DNA from 4 places in the Staphylococcus sp. IVB6181 genome. Region 2 is predicted to be linked to each of the others. Evidence: predicted binding sites of a transcription regulator. Region 2 holds the regulator's gene; each other region holds the start of a gene.
The links. The regulator Rex, encoded in region 2, represses fermentation and respiration genes when NADH is low (regulators of the CRP and FNR family bind a similar motif). The targets are predictions, from matches to a motif close to TTGTGAAATATTTCACAA.
Positions count from the first base shown of each region.

Region 1: adhE (bifunctional acetaldehyde-CoA/alcohol dehydrogenase) is a predicted target of Rex. The motif match lies at 3,411-3,428, and genes of this name have one in related genera.
Region 3: MUA90_RS03110 (nitrate/nitrite transporter) is a predicted target of Rex. The motif match lies at 2,330-2,347, and genes of this name have one in related genera.
Region 4: arcA (arginine deiminase) is a predicted target of Rex. The motif match lies at 2,180-2,197, and genes of this name have one in related genera.

Region 1 covers NZ_CP095096.1:420,792-425,752, forward strand. The annotation lists gene MUA90_RS01785 (MOSC domain-containing protein) at 130-831, shown strand; gene MUA90_RS01790 (zinc ribbon domain-containing protein) at 1,232-1,492, opposite strand; partial or broken gene fmdA (formamidase) at 1,492-2,684, opposite strand; gene MUA90_RS01800 (DoxX family protein) at 2,877-3,218, shown strand; gene adhE (bifunctional acetaldehyde-CoA/alcohol dehydrogenase) at 3,469-4,961, shown strand, end outside.
Region 2 covers NZ_CP095096.1:1,047,439-1,052,399, reverse strand. The annotation lists gene MUA90_RS04915 (GH32 C-terminal domain-containing protein) at 1-347, opposite strand, end outside; gene MUA90_RS04910 (YeeE/YedE family protein) at 557-1,642, shown strand; gene MUA90_RS04905 (sulfurtransferase TusA family protein) at 1,685-1,909, shown strand; gene MUA90_RS04900 (redox-sensing transcriptional repressor Rex) at 1,961-2,602, opposite strand; gene MUA90_RS04895 (ABC-F family ATP-binding cassette domain-containing protein) at 3,165-4,961, shown strand, end outside.
Region 3 covers NZ_CP095096.1:715,557-720,517, forward strand. The annotation lists gene nreA (nitrate respiration regulation accessory nitrate sensor NreA) at 13-471, shown strand; gene nreB (nitrate respiration regulation sensor histidine kinase NreB) at 455-1,504, shown strand; partial or broken gene nreC (nitrate respiration regulation response regulator NreC) at 1,516-2,169, shown strand; gene MUA90_RS03110 (nitrate/nitrite transporter) at 2,475-3,635, shown strand; gene MUA90_RS03115 (FtsW/RodA/SpoVE family cell cycle protein) at 3,768-4,961, opposite strand, start outside.
Region 4 covers NZ_CP095096.1:481,961-486,921, reverse strand. The annotation lists gene arcD (arginine-ornithine antiporter) at 1-614, opposite strand, end outside; gene arcA (arginine deiminase) at 888-2,123, opposite strand; gene MUA90_RS02070 (hypothetical protein) at 2,606-3,292, opposite strand; gene MUA90_RS02065 (thiolase family protein) at 3,293-4,444, opposite strand; gene MUA90_RS02060 (AMP-binding protein) at 4,444-4,961, opposite strand, start outside.

The sequences.
Region 1 (4,961 bases), 630 kb from region 2:
AATAAATCACAAAGATACAAATTATCCTAAAATTTATAACAAAGAAGGACATAATGCGTCTTAGTTATATTCAATCAGAGTGAAATTAAGTTACAATGAGGACAAGGGAAAGTAGAAAGGGTGAAGCAGATGCGTACAATTGAAACTTTGTTTGCAGGCGGTGTTGAAACAGTAGGCCATGCGGATGCTGTGAACAAATTAGAACAACAATGGATGACTGCTGCATTTAAAAAGCCGATGAAAAATCCGGTATTTTTGACTCATACTGGATTAGAAGGCGATGATGTCGGAGATAAGAAACATCATGGCGGGCCTGAAAAAGCCTTGTTTGCTTATAGTGTAATACATTATGAGAAATGGAGAGAAGAATATCCTGATACAACATTCGACGCAGGAACGAATGGAGAAAATGTATCGGTGTCTGATATGGATGAAACAACGGTTTGTATCGGGGACATTTATCGTGTCGGAGAAGCACTCGTACAAGTGTCGCAGCCGCGCAGACCTTGCTGGAAGCCGGGACGCCGCGTCGGCTGGATAGAGTTCGGCAGCCGTATTCAAGAGACAGGACGTACAGGCTGGTATTTCCGTGTCTTAGAAGAAGGACGTATTCAACAAGGCGATACATTTGAATTAGTAGAACGGCCTTGTCCAAAATGGTCGATTGCTGAAATGAATGATGTCTTATATCATCACACGGACAATGTGCCTTTAATGCGTCGTTTAATGGAATGCAAATACACACCAGAATCATGGCAGCACGAATTAAAGCAGCTGATTGAAGGTCAAACTGTGGACCATACACCGAGATTATATGGACCTAACATTTAATTGATAGACAATAAAAGACACATGCGCCAAAAAATGGTCGCATGTGTCTTTCTTTTGCAGGTTAAAACCTGTCCGTATCACCGAAAACGAAGGGGAGACAATAGACGGTGATACGTGTGTGACAGGTTAATGTTGTGATTGGCAGTGATTGGATAGGTTAAAATTATCCAGTGTGGTTGCACGCTAACATCTTCAATTAATCATTGGGCTTTGATCTGTGCAACTTTCTTATGCCATTTTTTTATGGAACATCGAATGCCATTTCATTGAGGAGGGTTATTACTCAACGATAGGACGAATGTACCTGTTTTGTATCAAATATGAGCTTTCTTTTTTGCATAAAATCGGGCTGTGGTATTTTATGCAATGTAATTCGTATCATTGATTTATATGGGTTTTTCTAAATCATCCAAGGACGGTTATTCGGAACACGCCGTTTCTGCTGGGTTGGGAGTTTATCTTTAGAAACAATTCGCGGTTCCTGACCGGCTTCGATTCTCTTTTTTAATTTTGAATCAATCTTTGAAGTATGAAATGGGACAAAGACGCGTTTTGCATCTTGATGGCAGTCAGGGCAAACTGCAAAATCATGGTTATCATTCATAGATTGATTTAAGGTAAATTCTCCGTGATCAGGACATGCATAAGTGTAATTCGGCATTACTCATCAGGCTCCAAACTCGGGACGATATCATCTTTAAAGATTTCACGCGGGATTGCGATGGTACAACATGCGTTCGGAACGTCAACGATACCAGCAACAGTACCTTGAACGGGAGCAGTTCCTAACAACATGTAAGCTTGTTCGCCTGTAAAGCCGCGTGTTTTCAAGAATTCAATAGCATTTAAGCACGCGTTGCGATATGCAGTATTCGCATCGAGATATTGCTGCTTGCCGCTGAATTCATCTACCGAAATACCTTCGAATACAATGTAATCTGTGTAATTCGGCATAACTGGTCCAGGTTTGAAAGCTGGGTTTTGTTTGATTTGATATTTTTCCATGCCGTTTTTAATCACGTTGACACGTAAATCAATCCATCCCGGCATTTCAATTCCGCCGCAGAATGTGATTTCGCCGTCGCCTTGCGAGAAGTGCAGGTCGCCTACAGATAATTTCGCGCCTTCAACGAAGACAGGGAAATATACACGCGAACTTTAGATAAGTTTTTAATATCGCAGTTACCGCCATTTTCTCTTGGTGGGACGGTTCTTGCGCCTTCTTTAGCAACACGGTCGAAATCTTTACCTTCTAACGTACCAAGCACTACAGCATCTTCTTCCGGTAAGTTGGCTAATACCGGTTCTCTGTTCGGATCTGTATCTACCAATGCTTGTTCACGTCGGTTCCATTCATCCAACATTTCTTGTGATGGCGCAACGCCGATTAATCCTGGGTGGATTAACCCGACAAATTCTACGCCGGGTACGTGACGACTTGTCGCATAAATACCGTTGAAATCCCAAATGGACTTTTGAGCATTCGGATAATGGTCGACTAAGAAACTGCCGCCATTCGTTTTATCGAAAATACCGTTAAAGCCCCATTCATGTTCTGGGAATGCACCGATATCTAAAATATCAACGACTAACAAATCGCCAGGTTCTACGCCGTTTACATATACGGGACCGCTTAATACATGTACACGGTTTAAATTGACGTATTTGATGTCGCTCGGGTCGTCATTGTTTGAAACTTGACCATCGGTCCAGTCCAAACACTCCATACGAAATGACTCTCCTGGCTCAACTGAAAATGCAGCCGGAATATCCGGATGCCATCGGTTGTGTCCGGGATGCGCTTGCTGATCCATTTTCTTATTCAAATCCACACTAAATAATTTCTTAGGCATATGCCTACCCCCTTGCCGAAATAATTTGTGACTGAATGATTCTGACTAAAATTACTATTCCCAAAAAGTTACATTTTAAACTAAATATTCAGAATTTTTGTAAAAGTTTTTAATGTTTTGTTAAGAACAGGGTGAATATGAAATAATAAAATCGAAAATAAAAAGAAGAAGGTGACTTCCTTGAGAAAGGTAATGCGTTATGGTTTGGCAGGCTTGTTTGGTTTAGCAGGAATCATGCACTTCGTACGTTTAGAAGGTTTTACACGTATTGTGCCGAAGTATTTGCCTTTACGCAAAACAGCAGTAGTTGTGACAGGCATCATCGAGTTATGGATCAGTGCAGTACTGTTCATCAAACGCCCAAGTCAGAAATTCAAACAAGGCATAAATGCCTTGTTGCTTGCGGTCTTTCCGGCTAACATCTATATGGCACGCAAACAATTGCCGCTAGGGGATATACAGCCGCCTAAATGGGCACTTTATAGTCGTTTGCCGTTACAATTTATTTTAATGGCAATAATCCGCAAACTATAAATCAGGCTTCATCTTGCTTAAGTGCAGGATGAAGTTTTTTTATATTGCAAATTATTTTTAGAATACGCTTACATACGCATGGTTGCTAATCTCGACGGTTTTTCATAAAATGACGCGTTCACAAAAGTGTTGGAAATTGAAAGGAAATAAATAGAATTTCGTTTACTCTTTGAGGAAATTAAGCTATTCTGTTTGCGAAATAATTCACAAATTAAAAACAATCGGATTTGAACTTTGAGGAGGAATCGAAATGACTGAATCAACACAAGCTCAGAATGAAAAACCAGAAACAGAAGTGAACCTGACACAACAAATGATTGATACGCTGGCAGATAACGGTCAGCGTGCGTTGCATCAATTAGCAAAGTTGAATCAAGAACAAATTGATAAGATTGTACATGCGATGGCAATGGCAGCTGTGGATAAACACATGGAAATAGCCAAAGCAGCATACGAAGAAACAGGACGCGGTATCTATGAAGATAAAGCAATCAAGAATCTCTATGCTTCAGAGTACATTTGGGAATCTATCAAATACAACAAGACTATCGGTGTCATCAAAGAAGATGAACAACGCGGTTTAACGTATGTCGCATCGCCGGTAGGTGTAGTGTGCGGTGTAACACCGACGACCAATCCGACTTCTACTACTATTTTCAAAGCGATGATTGCGATTAAAACAGGTAATCCGATTGTATTTGCTTTCCATCCAAGTGCGCAGCAATCTTCAACACTTGCGGCAGAAGTAATTTATGAAGCAGCACTCAAAGCAGGTGCGCCTGAACATGTTATCCAATGGATCACACAACCTTCATTGGAAGCCACTAAATTATTAATGAATCACGATAAAATTGCGTTAGTGCTTGCGACAGGCGGCGCTGCGATGGTGAAATCAGCTTATTCTACAGGTAAACCGGCCTTAGGTGTAGGACCTGGTAATGTACCGGCCTATATTGAAAAGTCAGCGAAAATCAAACGTGCTGTGAATGATGTAATTGTATCTAAGACATTTGATAACGGTATGATTTGTGCATCTGAACAAGGGGTTATCGTAGATAAAGCAATTTATAACGAAGTGAAAAAAGAATTTGAAGCCCATCAATGTTATGTTGTGAAGAAAAATGAATTACCTAAACTCGAAAGCATTGTCATGCGTGAAGATCGCTGTGCAGTCAATGCGAATATTGTAGGAAAACCTGCCGCAGAAATCGCAGCGTCTGTCGGTATTAAAGTACCAGAAGGAACAAAAATGCTGATTGCGGAACTTGAAGGTGTAGGTCCTGATTATCCATTGTCTCGCGAAAAATTATCTCCTGTACTTGCGATGGTAAAAGCAGAGAATCGCGAAGAAGCGTTAGAATTATGCGAGAGTATGTTGAATTTAGGCGGTTTAGGACATACTGCAGTAGTGCATACAGAAGACGAAGCACTTCAAAAAGCTTTCGGTATTCTTATGAATGCATGCCGTGTATTGATTAATTCACCATCAGCTGAAGGCGGTATCGGCGGAATTTATAATGAAATGATTCCATCTTTAACCTTAGGTTGCGGTTCTTATGGACACAACTCTGTTTCTCATAATGTTTCTGCAGTCGATTTGATTAATGTCAAAACAATCGCTAAAAGGAGAAATAATATGCAATGGTTCAAACTGCCATCAAAAATTTACTTTGAGAAAAATTCGCTTTTGTATTTAACACACATGAAAGACATTGAACGTGTCATGATTGTAACGGATGCAGG
Region 2 (4,961 bases):
TCATTCAATTTAAGCGCACTGCCGCCTTTAATTCCTTCATTATCATAAGCGCTATCAGGTTTCAGCAATATATGTTCTGATTCAAAGTGATTCAACGCTGCACTTAAGTAAGCATAGCTGTAACTTAAACCATTATTTATCGCAAACGGATACCATTCGTGACTCATGTTATATTGGCTACCGTCATAGATTAGACCATTAGGCTTGCCTGCTGAACCAAATGGAGGTTGTAAATGAAAGGTTTGTTTATAAGGTGATTGTGCGAACTTTTCTTTGAGTTCAGTAATTCTTTCAGCAGGGAGCTGTTCAATTCGTTGAAATTCTTCTTCATTTGTAAAATCTTGCATCTACCATATCCTCCTAAAACATCGTTAATCGTCATTTCCTTTATTTTAGCATATTTTCAGCCCCTCACCTATCTCATTCCATTGAACATAACAACAGTTTTCAGTTCGAAATCAAATTAAAAAGCATTACGGAAAATTTACACCTTGCAATTAATACTATTCTGTATTAGGATAAAACTTATTAACATTATCGGAAAAGAGGGAGATTCATGATTTGGATGATTATCAGCGGCTTAATCGTGGGTATTTTACTCGGTTTTGTCATGCAACGTACACGCTTTTGCTTAGCTGGCGGATTCAGAGATATGTATATTCAAAAGAACAATAAAATGTTTTATGCTTTGCTTATTGCGATTTCAGTACAAGCAATCGGTCTTTTAGCATTTACATCCATAATCGGCAAACCTTTAGAAAACGGCACATTCCCTATTATCGGAACAATTGTAGGTTCATTTATTTTCGGTATTGGGATCGTACTTGCCGGAGGTTGTGCAACAGGCACTTACTACCGTGCAGGCGAAGGTTTAATCGGCAGCTGGTTAGCATTAATTTCTTATGCGATTTTCTCAGCAATTACTAAAGTCGGTTTACTAAAACCCGTAATGGAAGGTTTAAATTCTAAAACGAATGTTAACGCAGATATGGCAACAAGCACAGGTATTCCATCATGGATTTGGGTGATTGCACTTGTCGCAATTACAGGTTATTTAGTAACGAAAACACTACGCAAGCCTAAACCTAAAATTGCAGTACCGAAATTAAAACAAAAATTCACAGGTGTACGCCACTTCTTCTTTGAAAAGAAATTCCATCCTTTCGTTGCGGCGATTGTTGTAGGCCTGATTGCATTAATCGCTTGGCCTATGAGCTATTCTACTGGACGTGAAGGCGGACTCGGTATCACAACACCTTCATCTAACTTGGTACAATTTATTTTATCTGGTAAGACATCATTCTTAGACTGGGGCGTTTTCTTAGTACTTGGTATCTTTATCGGATCATATATTGCGGCAAAAGGTTCAAGAGAATTTGCTTGGCGTTTACCGGATAAAAAGACATTGCGCAACAGTGTTATCGGCGGTGCAGCTATGGGCTTCGGTGCATCTGTAGCCGGCGGCTGCTCAATCGGAAACGGATTAGTTGCAACCGCAGCACTTTCATGGCAAGGTTGGATTGCATTAGCATCAATGATTTTAGGTACATGGTTAATGAGTTACTTCATTTTCATCAAACCGATGAAAGCGGCGCGTAAAGCCTCTGCACAATCATCAGCACAACCTGCTGCTCAATCATAAGCTATTCACACGAATGCATTATAAATCAAGGAGGATACAATTATGGTATACGAATTAGGTACTGTAGGAATGGTTTGCCCTTTCCCTTTAATTGAAGCACAAAAGAAAATGGAAGAACTGAATGTCGGAGACGAATTAAAAATCGACTTTGACTGCACTCAAGCAACAGAAGCCATTCCAAACTGGGCAGCTGAAAAAGCTTATCCCGTAACTAATTACGAACAACTTGGCGATGCTTCTTGGACTATCACAGTTCAAAAAGCCTAATATAAAAAGGAGTTTGCGATGAATTTAATAATTCATGCAAACTCCTTTTCTTTATTTACGATTAAGATTATTCATAAAGAATAACAATGACTGTAATTCAATCCCTAAATCAATATGATGAACAGACACATCATCAGGAACATCAATGCGTGAAGGTGTAAAGTTCAAAATACCTTTCACATTACTTTTAACAAGCTCATCCGCTGCAGTTTGAGCGGCTTCTCCCGGAGTTGTTAAAATCACTACATCCAAATTCCCTTTATCTAAGATACCTTTAATATCCTTCATATCTTTGACTGTTACTTTACCGAATTGTTTGCCGATTACATCGGGATTAATATCAAATGCTTCGGTAATTACCATATCATCATGGATTGAGAAGTTATAAGAAAGCAAAGCTTTACCTAAGTTACCCACGCCGACTAAGCCGATACTTATAACATCACTTTCGCTGATTTCACCTTTAAAGAATTCCATTAAGCTTTCAACATTATAACCATAGCCTTTTTTTCCAAGTTCTCCGAAATAGGAAAAATCACGTCTGATTGTAGCTGAATCAATGTCTAATGCTTCGCTGATTGTTTTAGAATTCACGCGGTCTATGCCCTTAATATGCAGTGTGTTCACGAATCGGTAATATAATGGTAATCGCTTCAAAGTCGCGCGAGGAATTTTATTATTTTGATTTGCCAATCTGTTTTCCTCCAAATCTTTCAAACTACTATCCTAGAACTTTTCAATTTAACCATAATAATACTGCTTCTTATAGTACAATTTTTGATAGCACAGTGATGGAGTTGCGCAAATGTTGAAACATTTACGCAGATCAAGCAGATTATAGTGTTCTTATAGTTTTTATTTTGTTATATTGCATCTGACAAAAATTCTGCAAACGTTTTTTATTAACTAAGTATACCCCATGGTATCAAAAAAAGGAATAACTGTAATATCAACAGTTTCGTGAAATCTCCCTACCGTATTCAGAATTAATGACACTTGCCTATACAAATTACAGCAATATAGTAACTATTATACGATTATATTATTGTTTTGAATACATATTTTCGAAACAAATCAAAATTACTTGCTAAATTTACTTTAAAACCACACCGAATCGATGCAAAACGTCCAAAAACAATGTCTGACATGATATGTTGGGAAATAATGCCTATAGCGCTTATAATAGTAACTAAGCGACGCTTTTTAGGAAGGAGGACTACGAGATATTAATTAGATTCATCTCGTAAACAAAAGAATGATATTACTGCAACTTAACAATGTCTCAAAATCCTTCGATGGTGAAGAAATCTTTAGCGATGTCCACTTTGAAGTAAAGAGTCATGAAAAAATCGGAATTGTCGGCAGAAACGGTGCCGGCAAATCTACATTAATGAAAATCATTGCAGGTGTCGACGGCTACGACAGCGGCAATGTATCAAAAATCAAAAATTTGAAAGTCGGTTATTTAACACAACAAATGACACTCGATACCCACCACTCAGTTTGGGAAGAAATGTCTAAACCTTTCGCTCATTTGAAACAAATGGAAAAAGCGATGCAAGCAGAAACAACATGGCTTGCTGAACATGCGGACGAATATGAAACCGACACATTTAAAGAACATATGGCCAAATACGAATCGTTATCCAACCAATTTGAACGCTTAGAGGGTTATCAATTTGAAAGTAAAATCAAAACGGTTCTGCATGGTCTGAATTTTAATGAAGAAGACTTTCACCGTCCTGTAAACGACTTCAGCGGCGGACAGAAAACACGTCTTTCACTTGCACAAATGCTGCTCAGCGAACCGGACTTATTACTGCTTGACGAACCTACCAACCATTTAGATATGGAAACCACACAATGGCTTGAAGATTATTTGAACTTCTTTAAAGGCGCTATTGTGATTATCAGTCACGACCGCTTCTTCTTAGACAAAACTGTCAATCAGATTTATGACGTGGCTTTAGGTGCTGTTCAACACTATGTAGGCAATTACAGTAAATTCATCACACAGCGTGATCAGTACTATCAAAAACGTATGCAAGAATATGAACGTCAACAAGCCGAAATCAAGCGCTTGGAAACAATTGTCGAAAAAAATATCACGCGTGCTTCAACGAGCGGTATGGCTAAAAGCCGCAGAAAAGTATTAGAAAAAATCGAACGTATCGATAAACCTATGCTCGATGCACGCAGTGCTAACATCCAATTTGATTTCGACCGCAATACAGGCAATGACGTTTACCATATCCGCAATTTAGAAATCGGTTATACAGAACCAGTCATTGCCCCTATTACGATGGAAGTCACAAAAGGCAATCATATCGGTGTTATCGGTCCGAACGGTATCGGCAAATCTACCTTTATCAAAACTGTTGCGGACAGACTCCCAAAACTCGGCGGAGAGATTACCCATGGTGCGAACTTGCGCGTCGGTTACTACGATCAAAAGCAAGCAGAGTTCAAATCTAACAAAACGATTCTAGATTATGTATGGGATCAATATCCTACGATGCCTGAAAAAGATGTACGTGCGGTATTAGGCCGTTTCTTATTCGTACAAGAAGATGTTAAAAAAATCATCAATGACTTATCCGGCGGAGAAAAAGCACGTTTGCAGTTGGCGTTATTAATGTTAGAACGTAACAACGTTTTAATATTAGATGAACCGACCAACCACTTAGATATTGATTCTAAAGAAATGCTTGAACAAGCGCTGCAAAACTTTGAGGGAACATTAATCTTCGTTTCGCACGATCGCTACTTTATTAACCAGCTTGCGAATAAAATCTTTGATATGCAGCCTGATGGCGGTACAGTCTATGCCGGCGACTATCAATACTACTTAGATAAAACAGAAGAACAAGCTGCAATTTTGGCCAAACAAGAAGCTGAACAAGCTGTCGAAACAGCCAAAGACGAAACTAACCATTCATATGAAGACCAAAAAGCGCAAAGAAGAGAATTGCGCCAATTGGAACGTCAAATTGAAAGCTGCGAATCAGAGATTGAATCCTTCGAAAAGCAAATAGAAGCAATCGATACTGCT
Region 3 (4,961 bases), 330 kb from region 2:
GGAGGAGACAACTTGAATAGTGTAATTGCGACAGAATATTTTAATTATCAAGCTGCTTTGAATGATATCAGAGAAGAAGGCCAGTTTGATTTTGCAGCGATTGCCTTGCCTGAAGACAGTTCTCATAGTGCTGTCATTAAGTGGAAGTATGCCTCAGGCAATATCAATAACCGCTATCAACTGATCGTATTACGCCCTGGTAAAGGATTAGCAGGTCTTGTTATCCGTACAGGTTCCAGAATGGTTATTTATGATGTAGATACTGCATTAAGTTCTAATGACAAGTTAGGCTATCCCATTGTACTCAGCGAAGCATTGACTTCGATGGTTGCGATTCCGTTATGGAATAATAATCGTGTCTATGGTGCGTTACTGCTCGGCCAAAGAAACGGCCGTCCATTGCCTGAAGGCAGTGAAGATTTCCGCATTAAAGACAAACTAGGGAGTTTTAGAGATGAGTTCAACGCATAATCAAGAGAAGTTGAAAGAATTATTAACGCAGTATTATTTGAACACTAATGAAAAGATGGTATTTTTAAATAAGAAAGGCCAAGTCATTGCTTTAAATGAAGCTGCTGAAGAAGTCTTTTCCGAAGACAATGATTACAGTCAAATGACGCATGCAATCTGCCGAAGATGCGAAGGTTATTCAAACGAGTTTGACTTAATGTCATGTGAAAACTGCTTCTTAGAAGCGTTGGAAGTCGGCAATGGCAGCTTCCAAGTCTTTATGCGCACCAAAGATGATAAGATTGAACCTTTCACAGCATCTTATGAAGTCATTGATAAAACCAAAGAGATTTATGCATTTACACTGCACAATGTCTCGCCGCAAATCGAACGCCAAGATAGACGCTATCAGCGTCTGATGATGCAAAAAACAATCTCAGCTCAAGAGAATGAGCGCAAGCGTATTTCTCGCGAGCTGCATGATGGTATTGTACAAGAATTGATTAACGTAGATGTGGAATTGCGTTTATTGAAGTACCAGCAAGACAAGGATGAATTGATTGATAACTCTAAACGTATTGAAGGATTGATGTCGCGTTTAATCGATGATGTACGCAACCTATCTGTAGAACTGCGTCCTTCATCACTCGATGATCTGGGATTGGATGCTGCGTTTCGCTCTTACTTCAAACAATTCGAAAAGAATTACGGAATGCATATTGTGTATCATACCGATTTCTCATCGCAGCGTTTTGACAGCGAAATCGAAACCGTCATCTACCGCGTTGTTCAAGAAGCTATGTTTAACGCATTAAAATATGCGCAAGTAGACACAGTTTATATCTCGCTTTATCAAGGCGAAGCATCGATAATAGCTGAAGTCAGTGATCAGGGAATTGGATTTAAATTAGGAGATAAGGCGAAGGGCACAGGACTCGGTCTGTTCGGTATGAATGAACGTGCTGAACTGGTCAATGGTTCTGTCAATATTGATTCGCAAGCAGGACGCGGAACAATTGTAACGTTAGAAGTTCCAATAACTGATAAACGATAGGAGACTTGATGTTGAAAATTGTTATTGCAGATGATTATGCCGTGGTAAGAACCGGCTTCTCTATGATTTTGAACTTTCAAGAGGATATGGAAGTCGTTGCTACCGCAGCTGAGGGTGTTGAAGCATACCAAGAAGTGATGCAGCACCGCCCTGACGTATTAATAATGGATTTAAGTATGCCGCCAGGAGAATCAGGGTTAATTGCAACGAGTAAAATCGTTGAAAGTTTTCCGGAAACTAAGATACTCATCTTAACGATGTATGATGATGATGAGTATCTCTTCCATGTTTTAAGAAACGGAGCAAAAGGTTATATTTTAAAAAATGCTCCGGATGAACAATTGATTTCGGCAGTACGCACCGTTTATCGCGGTGATACTTATATCGACCCTAAGATGACAACATCTTTGGTTAATGAATTTGTAAATAATTCTGATCAAGATGCCAAACGTTCGAATGATCCGTATAGAATTCTTTCTAAACGCGAACTTGAAATCTTGCCGCTGATTGCGAAGGGTTACGGAAATAAAGATATCGCTGAAAAATTATTTGTATCTGTTAAAACAGTAGAGGCGCATAAAACGCATATTATGCAATAGCTGGAATTAAAATCGAAACCGGAATTAGTAGAATATGCCCTTAAGAAAAAATTACTTGATTTCTAAATCAAGGCTTATTGAACTCATCGTGATGATGGGTTCTTTTTTTATGCAAAAATTGTGGCTGTATTGTGAAAAATATAGGTGGAAATGAATAGAAAAGCTGTGTTGTTTAAACGTAAACAAGGGATTAGGGAAATGCCGAGGGATTTAAGGGAATGCCCTTATGTTCAATAATTCACCTAAAGACTAAAATATAAAGTGTAAGCAGTATTCCCAGCTGATAAATAAAATAACTTCGACTCAAAAAATATATCAGTGGGGTACTGCTCTTCTTATTAATTGATATGAAAAATGTTAGGGTGAAAAAAATGAACAAATCAAAAGGTGGTTTACAATTAACTGTCCAAACCTTGAGTTTGGTTGCTGGTTTCATGGTTTGGAGTATTATCGCTCCATTAATGCCGTTAATTTCACAAGATATTAAAATTACCAGCGGACAAATTTCTATTGTACTCGCGATTCCAGTTATTTTAGGATCTGTACTGCGTATTCCATTCGGCTATTTGACGAATATCATCGGTGCCAAATGGGTCTTCTTCTCCAGCTTTATTATTTTGCTCGTTCCAATCTTTTTATTAAGCCAAGCGCAATCTGTAAATATGTTAATGATTGCTGGATTCTTCTTAGGTGTCGGGGGCGCTATTTTCTCAGTAGGTGTTACATCTATTCCTAAATATTTCCCTAAAGAAAAAGTCGGGTTAGCTAACGGTATTTATGGTATGGGTAACCTCGGTACTGCGGTATCTTCTTTCTTAGCACCGCCGATTGCAGGTATGATCGGTTGGCAATCTACAGTAAGACTTTACTTGATTGTAATGGCAGTATTTGCGATTTTAATGTTCTTCTTAGGTGATGCGAAAGAACCTAAAGTTAAAATTCCTCTAATCGCACAAACAAAAGATTTAATGAAAGGCTTGCGTTTATACTACTTAAGCTTATGGTATTTCATCACATTCGGTTCATTCGTCGCATTCGGTATCTTCTTACCGAAATATTTAGTGGACCACTTCGAACTTACATCTGTCGATGCGGGTATCAGAGCAGGGGTCTTCATCGCAATTGCGACGACGCTTAGACCTTTAGGCGGTATTATCGGAGACAAAATCGATGCTGTCAAAGCATTGAAAATCGACTTCATTATTATGATTATCGGCGCTGCGATTTTAGGCTTTGCGGATGATATATTTTTCTTCACAGTCGGTTGTTTGATGATCAGTGCATGTGCGGGTATCGGTAACGGATTAGTCTTTAAATTAGTACCGCATTATTTCCAAAAAGAAGCAGGTGTCGCAAACGGTATTGTGTCTATGATGGGCGGACTTGGAGGTTTCTTCCCGCCATTAGTTATTACTTATGTGACAAGCTTAACAGGTACGAGTCACTTAGCATTTATCTTCCTAGCATTGTTTGGAGTCATTGCGTTAATTACAATGTGGCATTTAAGCAAAAGAAATCGTGCCTTAGTTTAACCCCATAATGGATGAATGAAAATGTAAATATTGAAGACAGCAGCACAATGGATGCAAGATGAGGCATCTGTTGTGCTTTTTCATTCAGTAAATGCAATGAAAAAAGGACTAGTCAATGCGCTAGTCCTAATCTTATTTAATAATGTATGGTTTTGTTTTAGCCGGGAGATTGCGGTCACGGTTGATTTTGCGTGTGGTCATGATCAATGCTGCAAATGCAATACTGACACTTAACATGGAAGAACCGCCGTAGCTTAATAGCGGCAATGTTACACCTGTTAATGGAATGACTCCAGAAACACCGCCGATATTGACGAAAGCTTGAATAAAGATATAGCTGCCGATACCAATACAAATCGATTTGTAGAAGTGGTTCTTCGTGCGGTTCGCATAGATTAAACACTTGGCTACGATAAAGCCGTAGAGTGCTAAAACAAAGAACACACCAATCAATCCCAATTCTTCGGATAAGACTGTAAAGATAAAGTCAGTATGAGGCTCTGGCAAATAACCGAGTTTTGAAATACCATTGCCGAGACCTTTGCCTAAGAATTTGCCGTTGCCGATAGATATTAAGGCATTGGTTAATTGATAGCCTTCACTGTTTTCATACTTGAATGGATTCAAGAAGACGTTAATCCGATTTAAGCGGTAAATGTTTTTCGCATCAAACAATAATGTGTAACTCAAATACATAACAATAGGTATCATCGCAATGCCGAGAATTTGAAGCTTTACTTTATTTTTGATATCAGAGTAAAGCAGTATACAAGCGATAATCGCGACAGTCAGCATCGTACCGCCTAAGTCGCCTTGAAGCAAGACGAGAACTAACCCGAAGCCCAGCAGCAGCAAGGGCGGAATCAAATGCTTAACTTTATAATCCCATCGTGAATTTAAGCGTCTGTCTATAATGTATGAGAAATAAAAGATTGAAGCGAGTTTTAAAAACTCTGAGGATTGAAGGCTGAAGAATCCTAAGCTGAGCCAGTTTTTCGAACCGTTGATTTCTTTACCGATTAATAAAGTTAAAGCGAGTAAGAAGAAGGTACCGAATAATAATACGATTTGAACATTGGATGATTTGAAAAAATCAATTCTGACAAACTGTGCAAAAAAGATGATAATCAAACCGATGAAAAAGTAGATGGCTTGGCGCTTCATAAAATGGTCGCTTGAAACAGGGAGACCGCCGGTCAAAGAGCCTTTTGAAGCAGGCACCATACTTGCACTGTAAACCATGACAATTCCTATTAAGCCGAGCAGGATAAAGGTCACAATCAAACTCAGGTCTACGCCTTTCATAGCAATCCGTGTGGATATGAG
Region 4 (4,961 bases), 570 kb from region 2:
ACTTGTTCCATGATGTTAGAGAAGTTAATCGGTAATGCAATGTTGTCTTTCATTCCTGCAAATCCAGCCATAAAAGTGTCAAAGTTGAATGCGACAATCATACATACAATCGCAAGGAAGATAGGAATCAATTTAGCCACTGTTACGATACTGTTGATTAATGCGGCAGTTTCGACTCCGCGCAAGATCAGGAAGTGTACACCCCATAGTAAGATGGAGGCTACGATAATACTAGGAAGTGTGTTGCCGCCTTTGAATATCGGGAAGAAGTTGCCGACTGCTGACATCAGCAACGTAGCATAAGCGACGTTTCCTAAGAATGCTGCGAACCAGTATCCCCATGCACTAGAGAAACCGACGAAGTCACCGAAACCTGCACGTGCGTAACTGTAAATACCGCCGTCTAAATCCGGTCGTTTATTTGTTAAATTCTGGAAGACGAATGCGAGTGATATCATACCGACTGCGGTAATAATCCAACCGATAATAATCGCCAATCCGCCGGCATTGCTGCCCATGTCTGAAATAATATTGAAGGCACCGCCGCCGATCATTGAACCAATGACCAAACCGATTAAAGCCGTTTTATTGAGTTTATTTTGTTCTCCGCTCATTTTCAAAACTCCTTTAATGCTCGAGATTGCCTCAAAGCATGTCTTGTCAATTTATTTAATTTTTTGACGCTATACTGCTTTAATTGATGTTAAGGGCATGTGCCTCTTGCTCATTTTCAAAATCATAGGCCATGTTTTAAACACGTTGCCGTGAATAGGTATCATTTTTATTTCAAAGCAGTATTTCAATCTAAAGGCAAAGCTTTAAGTGATGACGTCGAACCACTTCTATTGATGCAATCCTTACCACTTAAAGCGTTGCTGTATTCAGATTTAGATATCTTCACGGTATAGCGGTTGACTCATGCAACGTGGGCCCCCGCGTCCGCGAACCAATTCACTACCAGTGATTTCAATAACTTTAATACCTTTGTCGCGTAATAATTGGTTTGATACATAGTTACGGTCATAAGTGACAACAACACCTGGACGGATAGTCAATGTGTTAGAACCATCATTCCATTGTTCACGAGGACCAACGATTGTGTCGCCGTTACCAGTAGGAATGAATTCGATATGATCTAAGTGCAATGCGTCTTTTAATGTTTCTTTCAAGTCTGTAGTACGTGTGATAGTAATATCTTTTCCATCTTCTGTTGGCTCAAGAGTGAAGATATTCATATCGTCGCCTTTTTTCTCGATTGCTGAGTGAATTGTGAATTTATCGTAGTCAATCATTGTAAATACTGTGTCTAAGTGCATGAATGCACGTGTATTCGCAATTTCAATTGCTACAACTTTTTTAATTTTAGATTCAGGGTTCGCAAAGATTTGGCGTGCTAATTTTTCAATTGCTTGTGCTGATGTTCTTTCAGAGATACCTACTGCTACAACTTCTTCAGAAAGCACTAATTCGTCTCCGCCTTCAATGTTGTAATCAGAGTTTCTGTCTAACCATACAGGTACATCTGCATCTTTGAATCTTGGGTGATGTTTTAAGATATAAGTGAAGAAGATAGATTCTCTGCGACGTGCCGGCCAGAACATACGGTTGATTGTCATACCATTTCCGATTGATGCTTGCGGGTCACGTGTAAAGTAAAGGTTAGGCATTGGGTTCATATAGAATGGATAAGAGTCATCTAGGTATTCCACTAAGTGTGATTTACCAGTTTCAACTTCTTCTTTACGTACACCTGCCATTACTTTTTCAACTAAGTCTTGGTTATTTAAACCATCGAATAATTTTCTAACTGCATCTTCATGTCCTAATAATGTGTCTTCAGATTCAGCTAAAACGTCTTCAATGAATTGTTTGCGCACTTCAGGATCTTCAATTGCTTCTGCTGCTAAGTCTTCAAGGTATACAACTTCTACACCTTCATCGCGTAGCACTTGTGCAAATTTATCATGCTCTTCTTGCGCTACTTTCAAGTACGGGATATCATCAAATAACAATCCTTCTAGATACTCAGGTACTAAATTTTCTAATTCTTTCCCAGGGCGTTTAAGCAATACCGTTTTCAATTTACCGATCTCACTGTTTACTTTAATTGGATGTTCATTCATTTGTGAAACCTCCTTGTTTTATTTATCTATAGTGTAAGCCCTTTCAACTATTGCTCATGTGAATTAAATCACATTATAAGTGTTTTATATTTCACACTTATTCTTTTATTCATTGCATGTTTTTGTATATTTAATACATTTTCATGGGTTTTACATGCATAAAAAACGAATAATCCCTTGATTTACAGAGTCATAATTCTCAAATAAAATATTTTATTCATTTTTTAGAGAATCTATGCATTATCCTTATTCGATTTCACTTATGTGGCTGAATTAACACCATAAACCCACAATCCTAATGAGGGCGCAAGAATAAAATTGAGCATTACTTTATAAACAATCCCTCCTAATGTGGCTATACCCTGCTAACGCAGAAATACAGATAATTTACATTATTTTAAAATTGCACATAATATAGCTTAAAAAAACAAGGAAACTGCATATGCAATTTCCTTGTTGAACCTTTCCTATTGAGTTGTATGTCACACTTTAATCCACACTTCAACACAAGTCTCCGCTGATTGATTAACGATTTGAATCTTAATCAATGAACGCTCTTCTTTCAAGTTCATCCATAGTTGATCTGTTCGATGCATCATCTTCTTGTATTTCACTTCTATTTCTTGAACAGTGTTTAAATTTTCTTGATGCTTAGACAATGTCTCTAATGCGGCCATTACAATATAGTCGCCCGGCAAAATATGGTTTTGAAGATGTATCGGGTTATAATCATTCACTTGTTTCAAATAATCTAATACATCTTCCCAGTCTATAGCTAAAGGAATATATTGAGATGATATTGTTGAAGGGTTGCTTGGTTGTTTTGCCTTTTGTTCTATCTTAAATGATGAATCAGGCTGTTCAATGAATGTTGTTGTTATTTCCATACACGTTTTATTGTCACGCAATGATGTCATTGTAAGTACATAACAGTAGTGTGTAAACTGTCGAAGTTTCCTTTGTGATCTGCAAATTAATTCTGCTTCATAGCTTTCCCCTTCAATTAAAGGTGCATATTGACAGATGACTTTGTTTCTTAAAATCAAAGGTGCTTGGTGCTGTTGTTGAAAGTCATCAAAAGCATGCCATACCTTCGTCAGATAAAAGGCATCTAGATTTAATGAACGATGCGCTGATTTCGGCGATTCCCATATCAATGTTTGTTTCATTTAATCTTCTGCCTTTTCAAATAAGGTTGCGATACCTAAACCGCCTCCGATACCAATTGCGGCTAACAATTGATTACCCGGGGAATAAGTTTGAATAGAAAGCAGACGTGCTACTAAATTAGCACCGCTGGCACCGTAAGGATGTCCTTCTGCTAAAGCACCGCCGAACGGATTTACTTTTTGTTCATCTAATCCTAATAAATCTATCGAAGCTAATACTTGAGAACTGAATGCTTCATTAAACGCTGTCCAATCTATATCAGCAACTGACAGATTACGGCGCATCAATAATTGTTCTGTTGCTGGAACAGGACCGATGCCGAGTAGTTTAGGATTCACCCCTGCAGTTTGTGCATCTGTAAATTTAAGTAAGGGCTTTAAGCCTAAAGCTTCTGCTTTTTCTTTCGACATAATCAACACTAATGCGGCACCATCGCTTTTCGGACATGCATTCCCTACTGTAACAGTTCCGTCTTTAAATAATGGTTTTAAACGTAATAACCGTTGCGCTGTCATCTTTTGTTTTGGTGATTCATCTTGCGTTACTGCTTCGCCATGAACCGTTAACGGTACAATTTCTTGCTGGATTTGGGATTGATAAGCAAAGTATTGATGATGACTGCGTGCAGCCCATGCATCTTGGCGTTCTCGCGAAACTTGATAAACTTGTGCGACATTTTCAGCTGCTTCTAACATACTCGGATCTCCCATAGTTTCTGGTGTGAACGGTGCACGTTCATAAATCTCTGGAGGATGTTTCTCATACAGTGATTGCGGTTTTTGAATTTTCCAAGGTGCACGGCTGACAGACTCGACACCGCCAGCTAAATAGATGTCGCCTGCGCCAGCTTGTACCATATGGCATGCGATATTGACAGCTTCTAAACCTGAACCGCATTGGCGATCTACTGTCATACCTGGAATATGATATGAAAGGCCAGCATGCAGCAGTGATTTGCGTGCGATATTACCGCCGTTGCCGACTGTATTGCCTATAATGACATCATTAATATTTTCTGCAATAGCAGGATGCAGCTGTGTCATATGCTTTATCAACGGTTGAAGCAAGTCTTCTGGTTCTAAGTGTTTGAATAAGCCTCCGTATTGACCGATAGGCGTACGTTTTACCTCAATAATCACTGCTTCTCTCATTATGATTGCCTCCCGTATTTTTCAATCATTTGCTGACGTGCAACTTTACCGCTGGAAGTCCAGAGCATTTCTGGAACTCTAATAAATCGCATCGGTACTTTATAACGTTCTAAATGATTGCGTAATATTTGTTTCACTTCACGAATCTCTAAATCCGTTTCTGATTGATAGTAAGCAATCAGTACTTCTCCAAGTTCATAATGCGGTACGCCATTAACCATAACATGTTGAATCGGTGTCGTTTCAGTAATCACACGTTCAACTTCTTCAGGATAGACATTCATACCGCCGACAATGACCTTATTATTTACACGACCTTCTAAAATCAGTTCTTGGTCATCTGTCATTCTGGCATAGTCTCCTGTCGCAATGGTATCTTTGCTTGAAATAGATTCAGCGCCTACATAACCTGAAAAGACCATTTCGCTTTGTACGTGCAGCTGACCGACTTGTTTAGAATCAGGCAATTGCTTTCCGCTGTCATCTGTTAATATAACTTTCACGCCTTTAAATAACT